DNA from 3 places in the Nonomuraea sp. NPDC050547 genome. Region 1 is predicted to be linked to each of the others. Evidence: riboswitches for the same ligand, from Rfam matches in the RefSeq annotation. Region 1 holds a riboswitch; each other region holds the start of a gene.
The links. A riboswitch is a leader RNA that binds a small molecule or an ion and turns the genes downstream of it on or off. The one in region 1 is predicted to bind thiamine pyrophosphate.
Positions count from the first base shown of each region.

Region 2: linked by a shared signal. The riboswitch ahead of thiO (glycine oxidase ThiO) and the one ahead of tenA (thiaminase II) in region 1 are both predicted to bind thiamine pyrophosphate.
Region 3: linked by a shared signal. The riboswitch ahead of thiC (phosphomethylpyrimidine synthase ThiC) and the one ahead of tenA (thiaminase II) in region 1 are both predicted to bind thiamine pyrophosphate.

Region 1 covers NZ_JBITGW010000007.1:201,667-206,873, reverse strand. Annotated here, with positions in the region: gene ACIBHY_RS19395 (TetR/AcrR family transcriptional regulator C-terminal domain-containing protein) at 1-518, opposite strand, end outside; gene ACIBHY_RS19390 (hypothetical protein) at 589-1,098, shown strand; gene tenA (thiaminase II) at 1,079-1,750, opposite strand; TPP riboswitch at 1,738-1,832, opposite strand; gene ACIBHY_RS19380 (MFS transporter) at 1,801-2,979, opposite strand; gene ACIBHY_RS19375 (MarR family winged helix-turn-helix transcriptional regulator) at 3,069-3,572, shown strand; gene ACIBHY_RS19370 (prolyl oligopeptidase family serine peptidase) at 3,623-5,207, shown strand, end outside.
Region 2 covers NZ_JBITGW010000001.1:419,510-424,716, forward strand. Annotated here, with positions in the region: gene pknB (Stk1 family PASTA domain-containing Ser/Thr kinase) at 1-962, opposite strand, end outside; gene ACIBHY_RS01950 (thiazole synthase) at 1,044-1,799, opposite strand; gene thiS (sulfur carrier protein ThiS) at 1,792-1,992, opposite strand; gene thiO (glycine oxidase ThiO) at 2,094-3,278, opposite strand; TPP riboswitch at 3,268-3,384, opposite strand; gene ACIBHY_RS01965 (NAD(P)/FAD-dependent oxidoreductase) at 3,443-4,597, shown strand; gene ACIBHY_RS01970 (Rv2175c family DNA-binding protein) at 4,628-5,002, shown strand; gene thiE (thiamine phosphate synthase) at 4,980-5,207, shown strand, end outside.
Region 3 covers NZ_JBITGW010000011.1:64,675-69,881, forward strand. Annotated here, with positions in the region: gene ACIBHY_RS26925 (Coagulation factor 5/8 type domain-containing protein) at 1-959, opposite strand, end outside; gene thiC (phosphomethylpyrimidine synthase ThiC) at 1,017-2,723, opposite strand; TPP riboswitch at 2,716-2,828, opposite strand; gene ACIBHY_RS26935 (DUF6458 family protein) at 2,869-3,129, opposite strand; gene ACIBHY_RS26940 (shikimate kinase) at 3,160-3,645, shown strand; gene ACIBHY_RS26945 (GNAT family N-acetyltransferase) at 3,655-4,203, shown strand; gene ACIBHY_RS26950 (protein kinase) at 4,301-5,207, shown strand, end outside.

The DNA of each region.
Region 1 (5,207 bases):
TCCGTCATCGCCTCGTCCATCCGCTTCTCCTCGTCGGCGCCCGCGCGGCGCACCTTCGCGCGCAGGGCCGACTCGGCCGCCTCTCCCTGCGCGGCGCCGATCACGAACATCAGGATCGACGCGGCGACCCGGTCGGCGTCGGGCGCGGCGAAACCGGCCGATTCGTGGACGGTCAGGCAGTGCTCGTCGTAGCGGGCCTTGTTGGGGCCGTAGATGACGTGGGTGCTCATGGCCGGGATCAGCCAGAAGTGGCGGACGATCATCTCGTGGGCGCCGCGGGCGAGTTCGGCGGCGGCCTCGCGCCAGCCCATGGCGGCCGGGTCGGGCAGCCCGATCTCGCCGAAGACGTGGTCGGCGGCCAGCTCGACGAGCCGGTCCTTGCTCTTGACGTGGTAGTACATGGCGGTCGCGGCCGAGTCGAGCTGGGCGCCGAGCCGCCGCATGTTCAGGCCGGCCACGCCCTCGGCGTCCAGGACCTCGACGGCGGCCAGGACGATCTGCTCTTTGGTCAGCGACATACCGCCATCATATTGCACTTAGTTCAACAACGCCTTAGGGTTTTACTAAGTTCAAAATGAGGAGACTTCCATGAACGCCCGTATCGCCGCAGCGGTGATCCAGCTACTGACCGTGGTCCCGTTCCTGCTGGGGATCTACTCCGTGACCTTCTACGGCGCCGCCGCCCAGCGAGCCGCCGAGACCGAGATGGCCCGCCAGAACCAGCCCCTGGAGCTGCTGACCCGGAACGGCATCAGCTTCGCCGGCAGCGAGGGCCTGGCGATCGTGATCATCGTCATCCTGGTGGCCCTGGCGCTGCTCAACCTGACCGGCAGGCGGATCGGCCGGATCCTGTCCTGGATCTTCCAGCCGATCCTGCTCGTGCTCGGCGTCGTCATCATTCCCGGTCAGGTGTTCACGGCCCGCTTCCTGGAGCCGGTGCTGCCCGGCGTGGACACGCACGCGCTGGTCGCCGCGGCCCTGGACGCCATGCCCGCATGGGCGACGGCCGCGAGCTGGGCCAAGCTCGTGCTCACCACCGCCGGCTCGATCGCCGTCGTGGTGCTGCTGATCCGGGCGGCTAAAGCCACTTCGCGGTAGGCCAGGACTCCAGTTGCCAGGCGCTGTCCCAGAACATCCACTCGAACTCCGCCGCCTTCACGAAGGCCGCCCGCATCTGCTCCAGGAGCGCCGGGTCGGCCTCGGCGGCGAGGCGGTCGGTGATCTGCTTGGCACGGGTGACCGACGCGGCGTACTCGGGGTCGGCGTAGGTGGCGATCCAGGCGCGGTACGGATGGGTCTCGGAGCTGCGGCCCACCAGCGCGGTGCCGACGTCCTCGTAGATCCAGAAGCAGGGCAGCACCGCCGCCGCCAGCACCGGGTACGGCGCCGACAGCGCGGTGGCCTGCAGCCAGGAGGAGTAGCCGAGGGCCGTCGGCGAGGTGGGCACGCCGGTCAGGTCGGCGGCCGTCAGGCCGTACTGCTCGATGTAGCCCTCGTGAAGGGTGCGCTCGGCGGCGATGGCGTCGTGGGCGGCCTGCGACCAGAAGGCCATCTCGTCCGGGTCCGCCGCCCTGACGGCCGCGGTGGCCAGGGCCTTGGCGAACGCCTCCAGGTAGCGGGCGTCCTGGACGATGTAGAAGGCGAAGCGCTCACGGGAGAGCGTGCCGTCGCCCAGGGCGGTGTTGAACGGGTGCTCGTGGATGGCCCGCAGCAGGCCGGCGGTTTGGTTCCAGGCGTCGTCGGTGAACACGACAGTCCCTTCGCTAGTCCGAACTAGATCAGGTTCGACGGGTTTGGATCTCAGCCCTTGGCGGGCACCCCGCGTCGCGCGCTCACAGTAACAGCCGCCAGTGCGGTGAGGCCCATCAGGAGGGCGCCGAACCACAGGGCGCCGGTGATGGCCAGGTTGTCGGCCACGATCCCGCCGAACGCGGCGCCGAAGGCGATGGCCAGGTTGAAGACGGTGGTGTTCAGCGCGGTCGCCGCCTCGGCCGAGGGTCCGGCGCCCTTCAGGATCCAGGTCTGCACGGCCACGGGGGCGCCGCCGTAGGCCAGGCCCCAGATCAGCAGCAGGATCGAGCCGGTCACCGGCGTGGTCCCGGCCAGCGGGAAGATCACCATGATCACGGCCAGGGTCACGCTCAGCGTGACGACCCGGCGCCGGACGTCCCAGGAGGAGCCGACGAAGGTGCCGACGACTCCGGCGACGCCGAAGCCGAGCAGGACCGGGCCGATCAGGTCGGCGGGCACGCCGGAGACGTTCTGCAGGATCGGGCTGATGAAGGTGAAGGCGGCGTACTGGCCGCTGACCACGAGGAACGTGGAGATGACGGCGGCGCGTACGACCGGGTTGCGGAACTGGCGTGGCAGTTCGCGCAGGCGGACGGGGGCGGTGGCGGGAATCCTCGGCAGCAGCCACAGCAGCGCGCCGACCACCAGGAGGGCCAGCACGCCGACGGCGGCGAAGGCGACCCGCCAGTCGGTGAGCCCGCCGATGAGCGTCCCGGCCGGGACGCCGAGCACGTTCGCCGCGGTCGCGCCGCCGAAGGCCAGCGAGGTGGCCCGCGCGACATGACGTTCCGGCACCAGCCGTACGGCGATGCCCGCCGCGAGCGCCCAGAACCCGCCGATCCCGATGCCGACCAGGAACCGGGAGGCCAGCATGACGCCGAAGTTGGGCGCCACCACGGAGACCGCGTTGGCCACCACCATCAGGCTGAGCAACCCGATCAGCACGGTACGCCGGTCCAGCCGCCCGATCGCCACGGGCAGCAGGGGCGCGGTGGCGGAGGCGACCAGGCCGGGCACGGTCACCATGAGCCCGGCGGCGCCCTCGGAGATGTCCAAGGAGCCGCCGATGGCGGTGAGCAGGCCCACGGGCAGCTGCTCCACGGTGACCATGGCGAACGTGCCCACGGCCACGGCAGCCACGGCCAGCCATTCCTTCAGTGAGACCTCTTCTTGCGTGACGATGGACACGCTGATCACCTCTCATTGATAATCTCAACGTTGAGATATCATCACTTTATTGTGTGAACGTCAAGTCTATGAACGCTAAGAGGTTTCGCATGAGTGACGCGGTGGACATGCTGCTGGCCCAGTGGAAGAGGGAACGCCCCGACATCGACCCCTCCCCGATGGGGGTCATCGGCCGAGTCTCCCGGCTCAGCCTGCTGTTCGGCGGCGAGCTCAAGGCGTTCTTCCAGGAGCACGGGCTGGAGCGGTGGGAGTTCGACGTGCTGGCCACGCTGCGCAGGTCCGGCGCGCCGTACGAGCTGAGCGCGGGGGAACTGCTCAAGGCGGCCATGGTCACCTCGGGCGCGATCACCAACCGGATCGACCGCATGGAGGCCAAGGACCTCGTCGAACGCGTCAGGGCCAGCGGCGACCGCAGGTCGGTGCGGATCCGGCTCACGCCGCAGGGTCTTGAGCTGGTCGACCGGCTCGTCGGGGCGCACGTGGACAACGAGGACCGCCTGCTGGCCGCCCTCGGTCCCGCCGAGCGCGATCAGCTGGCGGGGCTGCTGCGCACCTTGCTGGAGTCGCTGGGAGACACCAGCCTGGTAGAATGAAGATGGAGAAGGCCGCTTCCCGTGATCACGGGGGCGGCCATGCTGCGTTCATGACCTTTCTCAGCCAGCTCGCGCGCACCGAGCGGTTCACGCTCGGCCGGCCGTCCTCCTTCACCGTCTCCGCCGACGGGCGTACCGTCTTCTTCCTGCGTGACAGCAGTCTGTGGGCGCATGCCCAGGGCGAGGAACGCCTGGTGGCGGGGCCCGGCATCACCGCGTACGCGGCCGACGACGACGGCCGGGTCCTGGCCTTCGAGCGCGACGGGCAGCTGTGCACGGCCGAGGGCGCGCTGCCCTCCGCGGAACCGGTGCGCGCCCCCCGGCCCGACCCCACGGGCGAGCGCGTCGCCTACGTCAGCGCGGGCGCGCTCCGGGTCATCGGCGTGGACGGCGACGGCGACCGGGCCGTGGCCGAGCCCGACGGGCCCGAGGTGACGTGGGGGCTGCCCGAGTACGTCGCACCCGAGTCGATGGGGCGGCGCGAGGGCTTCTGGTGGGCGCCCGACGGGCGGCGGTTGCTGGTGGCGCGGGTGGACACCGCGCCCGTCCAGCGCTGGCATCTCGCCGATCCGTCCGACCCGTCCCGGCCGTCGCGCTCCTTCCCCTATCCGGCCGTGGGGACCGCCAACGCCGACGTGACGTTGTGGATCGTCGATCTCGACGGCACACGGATCCGCGTCGAGGCCGACGACGAGTACCTGACCGCCGCGGGCTGGGACGCGCACGGGCCCTACGCCGCCGTGCAGAGCCGCGACCAGCGCCGGGTCCGGATTCTCGCCGTCGATCCCGCCACCGGGCGGACGGAACTGCTGGCCGAGCAGCGTGACGCCGCCTGGGTGACGCTGGTGCCGGGTCTGCCGCGCCGTACCGGGAAGGGGGTGTGGCTCACGAGCGACGACCGCGACGACACCCGCACCCTCCTGTACGGCGGGCGGCCCGTCACCCCGCCCGGCCTGAACCTGCTGGCGGTGCGGTCCGTGGACGGCGAGAGCGTGCTGTTCACCGCCACCGACGAGCCCACCGAGACCCAGCTGTGGTCTTACCACCCGGACGCCGGCCTGGAGAAGCTCGGCCCGGCCGGACTCGACGACACCGCGCGCGGCGGCACCACGGTGATCGGCGCCAGGATCCGCGCCAGCGGCGAGGAGATCGTCTCCCACGCCGAGAAGCCGGTGCTCGACCTCCGGATGCGCCTGCTCAGGCTGGGCCCGCGCGAACTGCGGGCGGCGCTGTTCCTGCCGTCGTGGCACCGGGAGGAGGACGGGCCGCTGCCGGTCCTGGTGGACCCGTACGGCGGACCGGCCATGCGCAAGGTGACCGCCGAGCCGTTCTGGGCCACCTACGTCTCGCAGTGGTTCGCCGAGCAGGGCTACGCGGTGCTCGCGGTGGACGGCAGGGGCACGCCGGGCCGCGGCCCCGCCTGGGAGCGCGCGATCCACCTCGACATCGCCCAGCCGGTGCTCGACGACCAGGTCGAGGGCCTGCACGAGGCGGCGAAGCTGGAGCCGGCGCTCGACCTGGGCCGGGTGGCGATCCGCGGCTGGTCGTTCGGCGGCTTCCTGTCGCTGGTCGCGGTGCTGCGCCGGCCGGACGTCTTCCACGCGGCGATCGCCGGCGCGCCCGTCACCGACCAGC
Region 2 (5,207 bases), on a different contig from region 1:
TGGAGGTCGGCGCGCGGCTGGATGAGCGTGTGGCTGGGCGGCGGCACATGCTGCGGGCCCGACATGCGGGCGTGCGCCCCGCTGTGGGGCGGGGCGTGCGGCGGGGTGCTCTGCCTCGGCAGCATCCGGTGGGCGTCGACGGCCGCGACCAGCATCGCGGTGGCGTCGGCCGGACGGTCCTGCGGATCGCGGGCGGTGGCGTGGGTGACGAGCGTGTCGATGAGCGGCGGCGTCTCATGCACCAGCGACGACGGCGGCGGCACGCTGTCGTGCACGTGCCGGTAGGCCACCGACATGGGCGTCTCGCCGTCGTAGGGCTGCTGCCCGGTGACCAGCTCGAACAGCATGATCCCCGCGGCGTAGACGTCGCTGCGCACGTCGGCGCCGCCGGTCGTCACCTGCTCGGGCGACATGTAGCCGATCGTGCCGATCATCACGCCGGTGCGGGTCTGGTTCGTGGCCTCGATGGCGCGGGCCAGGCCGAAGTCGACGACCTTGACCCGGCCGTCGTCGGTCAGCAGGACGTTCTCCGGCTTGACGTCGCGGTGGACCATCCCGCTCTGGTGGGCGGCGCCGAGCGCGGCCAGCACCGGGATCATGATCTCCAGGGCCTCGCGGGCGGGCAGCCTGACCCGCTCGCGCAGGATGTCGCGCAGCGTCTTGCCCGGCACGTACTCCATCGACAGGTAGACGACGTCGCCGTCGGTGCCCTGGTCGAAGACGTGCACGACGTTGGGATGGGAGAGGCTGGCCACGGACTTGGCCTCGCCGATGAACCGGCGCACGAACGCGGGGTCCTCGGCCAGCGAGCGGTGCATGACCTTCAGCGCTACCGTGCGGTCGAGCCTGACGTCGAGCGCCAGGTAGACGGTCGCCATCCCGCCCCGGGCGATCCGGGACTCGATGCGATAGCGCCCGTCGAGCAGTCGCCCGACGAGAGGGTCCGCGGTCGTCGTGTCCACGTGGCCGAGTTTACGGTCGTTTTGCCACTGGAGGGGCCTGACCATCCGAAACCGATGCCATTACGTGGCACTCCGTCGTCACTAAGGGTGCATGGGCGAGGACGCTTCAGCATAGCGGCGGCGGGGGATGCGCCCGGCCTGGCGCGCCAACCGGCCCGCCTGGACGGCCTGCCTCATCGCCGCGGCCATGAGCTCGGGCCGCTGCGCCCTGGTCACGGCGGTGGCCAGGAGCACCGCGTCGCAGCCCAGCTCCATGGCGAGCGCGGCGTCGCTGGCGGTGCCGATCCCGGCGTCGAGGATGACCGGCACGGAGGCGGCCTCGACGATGAGCTCGATGTTGTGCGGGTTGCGGATGCCGAGCCCCGAGCCGATGGGCGCGCCGAGCGGCATGACCGCCGCGCATCCGGCCTGCTCCAGGCGGCGGGCCAGCGCGGGGTCGTCGCCGATGTAGGGCAGCACCACGAACCCGTCGGCCACCAGCCGCTCCGCCGCGTCGAACGTCTCGATCGGGTCGGGCAGCAGCGTGCGCTCGTCGGCGATGACCTCGAGCTTGACCCAGTTGGTGCCGAGCGCCTCGCGGGCCAGCCGGGCGGTCAGCACGGCCTCGCCCGCGGTGAAGCATCCCGCGGTGTTGGGCAGCACCTTGATGCCGCGCTCGCGCAGCACGTCGAGCACGGATCCGGGCGCGGACGGGTCGAGCCGCCGCATCGCCACCGTGGTCAGCTCGGTGCCCGAGGCGGCCAGCGCCTGGTCGAGCACGTCCAGCGAGGGGGCGCCGCCGGTGCCCATGATGAGGCGGGAGGCGAACTTCTCCCCGCCGATGATCAGCTCATCCACCCTGCACCGCCGTCAGCACCTCGACCCGGTCGCGGTCGGCCAGCGCCGTGGTCTCCCACGAACTGCGCGTGACCACCTCGTCGTTCACGGCCACCGCGACCCCCTTGGTGGCTTCCGTCAGCGTCCGTACGGCCTGCGCCACCGTCGTCCCGCGGGGCACCTCATGTGAGGCCCCGTTGATCGTCACATTCATGAAATATCCCCCTTCGGGATGAAAATTCGGGAAGCCAGGTTTGGGGAGGCGAGCTTCGGGAGGCGGGTAGTTGGTCGGCCGGTATGGGGCGGCAGGGCTGTTCAGGGTGCGAACCGGGCGGGCGAGCACAACGACGACAGCTCGCGCTCCTCGCCCATGAGGACGGCGGCCGTGAGCGGAGCCAGCAGCACCCCGCCCCGGTGATGCCCGCTGGCCAGAAGCAGCCCCCGCTCACCGCCCGGCCCGACGAGCGGCAGGTTGTCCGGCGTGCCGGGCCGCAGCCCCGCCACCACCTCCGCCAGCTCCAGCTCGGTCACCCCGGGCACCAGCTCGCGGGCGTCGCGCAGCAGCTCGTACACCCCGCCCGCGGTCACCCGGGTGTCGAAGCCCAGCTCCTCCTGCGTGGCTCCCACGACCAGCTCGCCGTCGCCGCGCGGCACCAGGTAGACGGGCAGGCCGTGCACCGTGCCCCGCACGCACCTGCCCAGGAGTGGCTCCGGCGAGCGCAGGCGAAGAATCTGCCCCTTCACCGGCCGCACCGGCACCGGGGCCAGCGACCCGCTCCACGCTCCCGCCGCCAGCACCACCCGCTCGGCGCGCAGCTCCTCCCGGAACGGGCCGCCGTGTTCCTCCCGGTAAGGCTCGCCGCGCTCCTGCCGGTAAGGGCCGCCACCGGCCTCCCGGTGCGCCCCGTCACCGGTGTCACCCGGGCTCAGCCGTACCCCCTGGACGCCCTCATCGCCGCGCAGCAGCTCGCGCACCCGCGCCCGCACGATCGGGACCCCGAGGCGCTCCAAGGCGGCCAGCAGCGCGCCGGCGACCCTGCGCGGGTCCACCCAGGCGTCGTCGGGCGCCAGGAGGCCGCCGCGCACGGACGGCGCGAGCATGGGCTCCAGGCGGCGGCACTCGCGCCCGCTGAGTCGTTCGACCCGCAGCCCCAGCTTCTCCATGAAGCCCGCCGTCTCCTCCAGGACGGCCAGGTCGTCGGCGCCGAAGGCCACGTCGAGCGTGCCGTCGGCGCGGTAGTCGAGCGCCCCGGCGGCGAGGCCCGCGTCGGCGGTCAGCTCGGCGGCGAAGCCGGGCCAGCGCGCCAGGGAGGCCGCGCCCAGGCGCAGCAACGGCTCCTCGGTGAACGTGACCTCGCTCACCGGCGCGAGCATCCCCGCGGCGGCGTGGGTGGCGCCCGAGGCGGGCGCGGGGTCGACGACGGTGACGGGCCGTCCTGAGCGGGCAAGGCGCCAGGCCACGCTGAGCCCGACGACGCCGCCGCCCACGATCACGTGCATGTCCGCTCCCTACGCCGGCATGATCCGGATCAGGTGTCTTGCGGTCGAAGGCCCGATGAAGCCTTCCTCTCAGTCCGGTTAAGGCCGGACTCCCGCGCGTCTTACGGTCCCAGCCTACGGCCTCGGCAGGCACTCTCACGATTGACCCCGGTATGGTCGGAACCGTGGATCACGTGGTGGTGGTGGGAGCCGGCCTGGCCGGAGTACGCAGTGTCGAATCGCTGCGCGGGCGCGGGTTCGAAGGAAGGATCACTCTCCTCGGCGAGGAGAGGCACCGGCCCTACGACCGTCCACCCCTGTCGAAGGCGGTGCTGCTGGGCACGAGCGACGACAGCTTCGTCGACACCGACCTGGCCGCCCTGCGGGCCGACTTCCGGCCGGGCGTGGCCGCGAAGAGCCTGCGTGAGGGCGTGGTCGAGACCACCGAGGGCGACCTGCCCTACGACGGCCTGGTGATCGCGACGGGCTCCGAGCCGATCCGGCTGCCGGGCGAGGGCCCCCAGCTGGTCCTGCGTACGCTCGACGACGCCCACGTGCTGCGGGCCGCCCTGGTGCCCGGCGCGCGGGTGGCCGTGGTGGGCGCGGGCTGGATCGGCGCCGAGGTGGCGACCGCGGCGCGCAAGGCGGGCTGCGTGGTCACCGTGATCGAGGCGGCGGGAACGCCGCTGTCGCACGCGATCGGCGAGATGGGCGCGCGCACGCTGCCCTGGTACGAGGGCGTCGACCTGCGGCTCGGCACGATGGTCAGCGAGGTCGTCGAAGGCGGTGTGGAGCTGGTCGGCGGCGAGTTCGTGCCCGCCCATGTGGTGGTGTCCGGCATCGGCGCCCGCCCGGTGCTCGAATGGCTCGCCGACGCCGACATCGACCTGCACAACGGCGTCGTCACCGACGAGCACCTGCGTACCTCCCTGCCCGGCGTGGTGGCCGTCGGCGACTGCGCCAACTGGTGGTCGCGCCGGTTCCAGACCCGGATGCGGGTCGAGCACTGGGACACCGCGCTCAACTCTCCCGACGTCGCCGCCGCCACGCTGCTGGGCGAGAAGGCGGTCTACGACCCGGTGCCGTACTTCTGGTCGGAGCAGTTCGGTCACATGCTGCAGTACGCCGGATACCACCCGGCGGGCGGCCGGGTCGTGTACCGCGAGGGGCAGAAGTGGTCGGCGGTGTGGCTGACCTCAGAAGATCGGATCACCGCCGTGCTGGCCGCCGATCGGCCCCGCGACCTCGTCCAGGGCCGCCGTCTCATCGAGGCTGGCGCCCGTCTTGATGTGGAACGCCTGGTAGATCCGGATGTGACCCTACGAGATTGTGTTGTTTGAGCAAGCACTCCATGTGGTAGTTGTGGTTTCGTGACGCTTTCTGTTGCACAGATCGACCGGGAGACCGACCAGCTCGTCAGCGAGTGGCTCACTCTCCCCGAAGTGGCCGCGCGCCTGGATCTCACGATCGGGCGGGCCAAGCAGCTCCTCAAAGACCACAAGCTCCTCGGCGTACGGCGAGGCAGCGGCGGGCCCCAGGTGCCCGCGGTCTTCCTCGACGGAAAGGAAGTGATGAAGGGCCTGCCAGGCACGCTCACCGTGCTGCAGGACGCCGGCTACGACGAGGCCGAAGCCCTGCGCTGGCTCTTCACCCCAGATGACTCACTGCCAGGATCGCCCGTTGACGCGATCAAGGCCGGTAGACACACAGAGGTCAAGCGGCGTGCCCAAGCCCTCGGTTTCTGAGGCCCGCCTCTACCTCTGCACCGACGGGCGGCGAGGGCGCGGCGACCTGGCCGACTTCCTCGACGCCGTGCTGGCCAACGGCGTGGACATCGTCCAGTTGCGGGAGAAGGGACTCGAGGCGCGCGAAGAGCTCGCGCTGCTCGAGGTCTTCCGCGACGCCTGCGACCGGCACGGCAAACTGCTCGCCGTCAACGACCGGGCCGAC
Region 3 (5,207 bases), on a different contig from region 1:
GGCCCCGGCGGGTAGACGGGCAGGCTGACGCCGGGCGGCAGCCAGCGGGCCAGTTCGGGCGGGAGCACCGCGGGCGAGATCGTGTTGTCGCGCTGCGGTCCCGTGCACGCCTCCGTCTGCCAGAAGCGGCCCGACGACAGGAAGTTGCCCAGGTTGACGATGGCGCCCTGGGTGCCGGAGTCGAAGCGGACGCCGCACAGGGCGTTGTCGTACTTGTGGCAGACGAACATGGAGCGGACGCCGAGCTGATACATCTCATCCAGGCCCCGGTCGATCTGGGCCTTGGTGCAGTGGGGGATGCCGAGCGTCTGCCGGCAGCCGAACGGCTCGGAGGTCTCGATGCCGAGCACCACGGCCAGCTTCCCGGCGGCGATGACCGAGCGGGCCTCGGCGGGGCTCCTGACCACGCGGAACCAGCCCTGGCCGGGGCCGCCGCTCTGCTGGTCGATGTAGTCCTGCATCTCGAACGTACGGCGGGCCTCCAGGCGGATGGAGCCCATCTCGTCACAGGGGTTGGTCTTCAGCGGGTAGATCTCGCAGAGCTGGCGGTTGGCCACGAGGTCGTTGACCATGATCCGCAGCCCGCCGCGCCAGGCGCGCTCGATCCAGGTGTAGTAGGCCTGCTGGTGGGTCAGGGAGTCGTGCGCCGGCCAGCTCCTGAACGTGGGCCAGCCGACCGGGTCGTGGGTGCCGGTCGGCTGACCGGTGCGGGTGAAGTTCTCGAACCAGGCGGCTTCGCCGTTCGGGAAGTGGTCGAGGCAGTCGACCAGAGCCCTGGCGATGCCGCCCGGGTCGAACGGCTTGCCGCAGAGCAGCTTGCCGCCGAACGCTTCGTAGGACATCAGGTGACTGTGCGCGTCGATGAAGCCGCTCACGGGCTGCTCGCTGCGGGATAACGCGGGGGCGGGTATCGCGAGCAGGGCGATGGCGACCAGGACGGCGAGTATGCGGCTGATCACGCCCTCAGCGTGGGCTCCTTACAGACGCCAGTCAAGACCCAATATGAGTCCTACTCGCTATTTTGGGTCCGCCGGATCCAGATAGACCTCACCGCCCCTTTCGGTGAACTCCACCGCCTTCTCCGCCATGCCCACCTGGATGGCCGCGGAGTCCGTCAACCCATGCTCCTCCGCATATTTCCGGACATCGTGGGTGATCTTCATCGAACAGAACTTCGGCCCGCACATACTGCAGAAATGCGCGGTCTTGGCGGGCTCGGCCGGAAGCGTCGCGTCGTGGAACGCCCGCGCCGTCACCGGATCCAGCGACAGGTTGAACTGGTCCTCCCAGCGGAACTCGAAACGGGCGTCCGACAGCGCGTCGTCCCACTCCTGCGCCCGGGGGTGCCCCTTGGCGAGGTCGGCGGCATGGGCCGCGATCTTGTAGGTGATGACGCCGGTCTTGACATCGTCCTTGTCCGGCAGGCCCAGATGCTCCTTGGGGGTGACGTAGCAGAGCATGGCGGTGCCGTACCAGCCGATCATCGCGGCGCCGATGCCCGAGGTGATGTGGTCGTAGCCCGGCGCGACGTCGGTCACCAGCGGGCCCAGCGTGTAGAACGGGGCGTCGTCGCAGATCTCGCGCTGCAGGTCCACGTTCTCCTTGATCTTGTGCATGGGCACGTGGCCCGGCCCCTCGATCATGACCTGCACGTCGCGCGCACGGGCGATCTTCGTCAGCTCGCCCAGCGTGCGCAGCTCCGCGAACTGCGCCTCGTCGTTGGCGTCGGCGATCGAGCCGGGCCGCAGGCCGTCCCCGAGCGAGAAGGCCACGTCGTAGCCCGCCAGCAGCTCGCACATCTCCTCGAAGTTCTCATACAGGAAGCTCTCCCGGTGGTGGGCCAGGCACCACGCCGCCATGATCGAGCCGCCGCGCGAGACGATGCCGGTCTTGCGCCGCGCGGTCAGCGGCACGTACGCCAGCCGTACCCCGGCGTGCACGGTCATGTAGTCGACACCCTGCTCGCACTGCTCGACCAGCGTGTCCCGGTAGACCTCCCACGACAGGTCGGCCGCCACGCCGCCGACCTTCTCCAGCGCCTGGTAGATCGGGACGGTCCCGATCGGCACCGGCGCGTTCCTGATGATCCACTCGCGGGTGGTGTGGATGTTGCGGCCGGTGGACAGATCCATCACGGTGTCGGCGCCCCACCGGGTGGCCCAGGTCATCTTCTCCACCTCCTCGGAGATCGAGGAGGCGACCGCGGAGTTGCCGATGTTGGCGTTGATCTTCACGTGGAAGTTGCGGCCGATGACCATCGGCTCGCTCTCCGGATGGTTGACGTTGGCCGGGATGATCGCCCGGCCGGCCGCCACCTCCTTGCGCACGAACTCGCCGCTCACTCCCTCCCTGACCGCGACGAACTCCATCTCCTTGGTGACCACGCCCCGCCGCGCGTAGGCGAGCTGGGTCACGGGCGCCCCGGTGGCCCGCAGCGGCTTGTGCCCGTCGCCGGGGAAGACCTCGGTGTTCGCGCGAGCCCAGGCCTCCTGCTCCTTGAAGCCGTCGTCGATGGGCCGCACCTGGCGTCCGCCGTAGCGGGCGACGTCGCCGCGTTCGAGCACCCACACCTCCCGCAGCCGCGGCAGGCCCCGCGTGATGTCGGGGTTGTCCGGCCCGGAGGTGTCGTACAGCTCCACCGACGTCCCGTTCGACAGATGCACCCGCCGCATGGGCACCCGCAGATCACCGAGATGGATCTTGGAAAAGCGCGCGTCACTCATCGCGCAAACTCCCTTCGCCGGCATTACCCGGATCAGGTTCTGGCGGTCGGCGGCTGCTCCAGCCGTCCTCTCAGCCCGTTGCACCGGGCTCCCGCGTTCGGACCGCGCCACCGTACCCCGGCGACCCGGGGTACGCACAAGACCCTTACAGCGGCGGCTCGTCGATACGGCGACGCTCCTCGTAGACCGTCGTCGTACGGCGAGCGTGCGGGTCCTCGTGAATCGGCTCCTCGATCACCCTGCGGGTAACGTGCATCCGGTACAGGCCGAACAGCAACCCGGCCAGACCACCGATCATGAGGACGACGCCGATCACATTGATGTCAAGACCGGCGAGGTCGAACTCGACCGCCCAGGTCAGGATCGCGCCGAGCATGATGAGGATGATGCCTCCGGCGATTGTCATAACGCACCTCCAGAGGAAACACCTATCCCCATGTCGAAGAACAAACCTGTCGTCGTGATCGGGCTCATGGGCTCGGGCAAGACGACCGTCGGGAAACTGCTGGCCCGCGAGCTGGGCGTGCCGCTCAGCGACAGCGACCCGTACCTGCGCGGGCGCTACGGCGCCAGCGCCGCCGAGATCGCGAAGGCGGAGGGCGCGGACGTGCTGCACCGGAGGGAGGCCGAGCACGTGCTCCACGCGCTGACCGAGCCGCCCCAGGTGATCGCGGCGGCGGCCAGCACCGTGGAGGATCCGCGGGTGCGCGAGGCGCTGCGCGCGGCCTTCGTGGTCTGGCTGGACGCCCCCGACGAGATCCTGGCCCAGCGGATGCGCTCGTCCGACCACCGCCCGGAGTTCTCGCCCTCCGCCATGCGGGCGCGGCGCGAGCCGTACTTCCTGCAGCTCGCCGACCTGCGGCTCGACGTCTCCACGGCCACCCCGGAAAACACGGCGACAACCATTTACGAGGCTCTATAAATTAGGGAAATGTTCGCGAACAAACCCACCCTCGCCGGTGACCGGGTCACCCTCGTACCCGTCGGGCCCGAACACGTCGAGGGCCTGATCGAGCTCTGCGACGACCCCGAGGTCGCCCGGCTCACGGGCTCCCATGCCCGCGACGGGATCTCCCCCAAGGCGGCCCTGGAGTGGTACACCACCCGGCGCGACCACGAGGACCGGCTCGACCTGGCCATCATGGCCGCGGACGGGTACGTCGGCGAGATCGTGCTCAACGAGCTCGACAAGGACAACCTGTCGTGCAACCTGCGCATCGCCCTGGTCGGCGCGCGGGCGTTCGGCAAGGGCTACGGCACAGAAGCCATCCGCCTGGTGCTCGGCCACGCGTTCGCCACAACCCCTCTGCACCGCATCGAGCTGGGCGTATACGATTTCAACGACCGCGCCAAGCACGTCTACGAGAAGTCCGGCTTCGTGCGGGAGGGCGTGCTGCGTGACGCGCTGCTGTGGGAGGGACAGTGGTACGACTCGGTGACGATGTCCGTGCTGCGTACGGAGTGGAAACCCCTGTCATAATGATCATGACGCACGGGTCCCTCGAGGCGCGCGAGGGACCTGTGGCGTTGCGGCCGGCAACCAATTCCGCGTTGTGCGCATCTAAGGGGCAGTGACGATGCGCTTGGTGCCCGGTGACCCCGAACGGCTTGGCGGCTACTGGCTGGCCGGCCGGCTCGGCGCGGGCGGCCAGGGCGTCGTCTACGACGCCTACGACGCCGAGGGCCGTCGCTTCGCGGTGAAGGTCCTGCACGGCGGGCTGAGCGGGCAACTGGCCAAGGAGGCCGCGGCGGCCGGCAGGGTGGCCTCCTTCTGCACCGCCCGCGTGGTCGAGGCCAGGCTGGACGCCGAGCGGCCGTACATCGTCAGCGAGTTCGTCGAGGGCCCCAACCTGCGCCAGGCGCTCGAACGCCACGGCCCCTACTCCGGCGACTCCCTGCTCAGGCTGGCCGTCGCGCTGGCCACCGCGCTGGCGGCCGTCCACAGCTCGGGCGTCGTGCACCGCGACCTCAAGCCGGAGAACGTGCTGCTCGGGCCGGACGGGCCCCGGGTGATCGACTTCGGCGTCGCGCGCACCACCGACGGGGCCAGCACGAGCTTCATCGGCGGCACCCCCACCTACATGGCCCCCGAGGTCTTCACCGGCCGCCGCGCCGGGCCGCCCGCCGACGTGTTCGCCTGGGGCGGCGTGGTGCTGTTCGCCGCCACGGGCGAGGACCCGTTCCAGGCCGAGAGCCTCGGGGGCGTCATGCACCGGGTGCTCACGGTCGACCCCGACCCCGGCGACCTGGCCGAGCCGCTGCGCTCGCTGGTCGCCCGCGCGCTGGCCAAGGACCCCGCCGGGCGCCCCACCGCCCCCGAACTGCTCCTCGGGCTGCTGGGCAGCGCGGAGCCGAGCGCGGGCGCGGAGCTGGCGGCCGAGGTCAGGCCGCCGGACGGCCTCGGCGGTGAGCGGCCGCTCGGCGAGGTCGCCGAGGAGGTCTACGCCGCGCTCACCCCCGAACAGCAGCGCGCCGTGCCCGGTC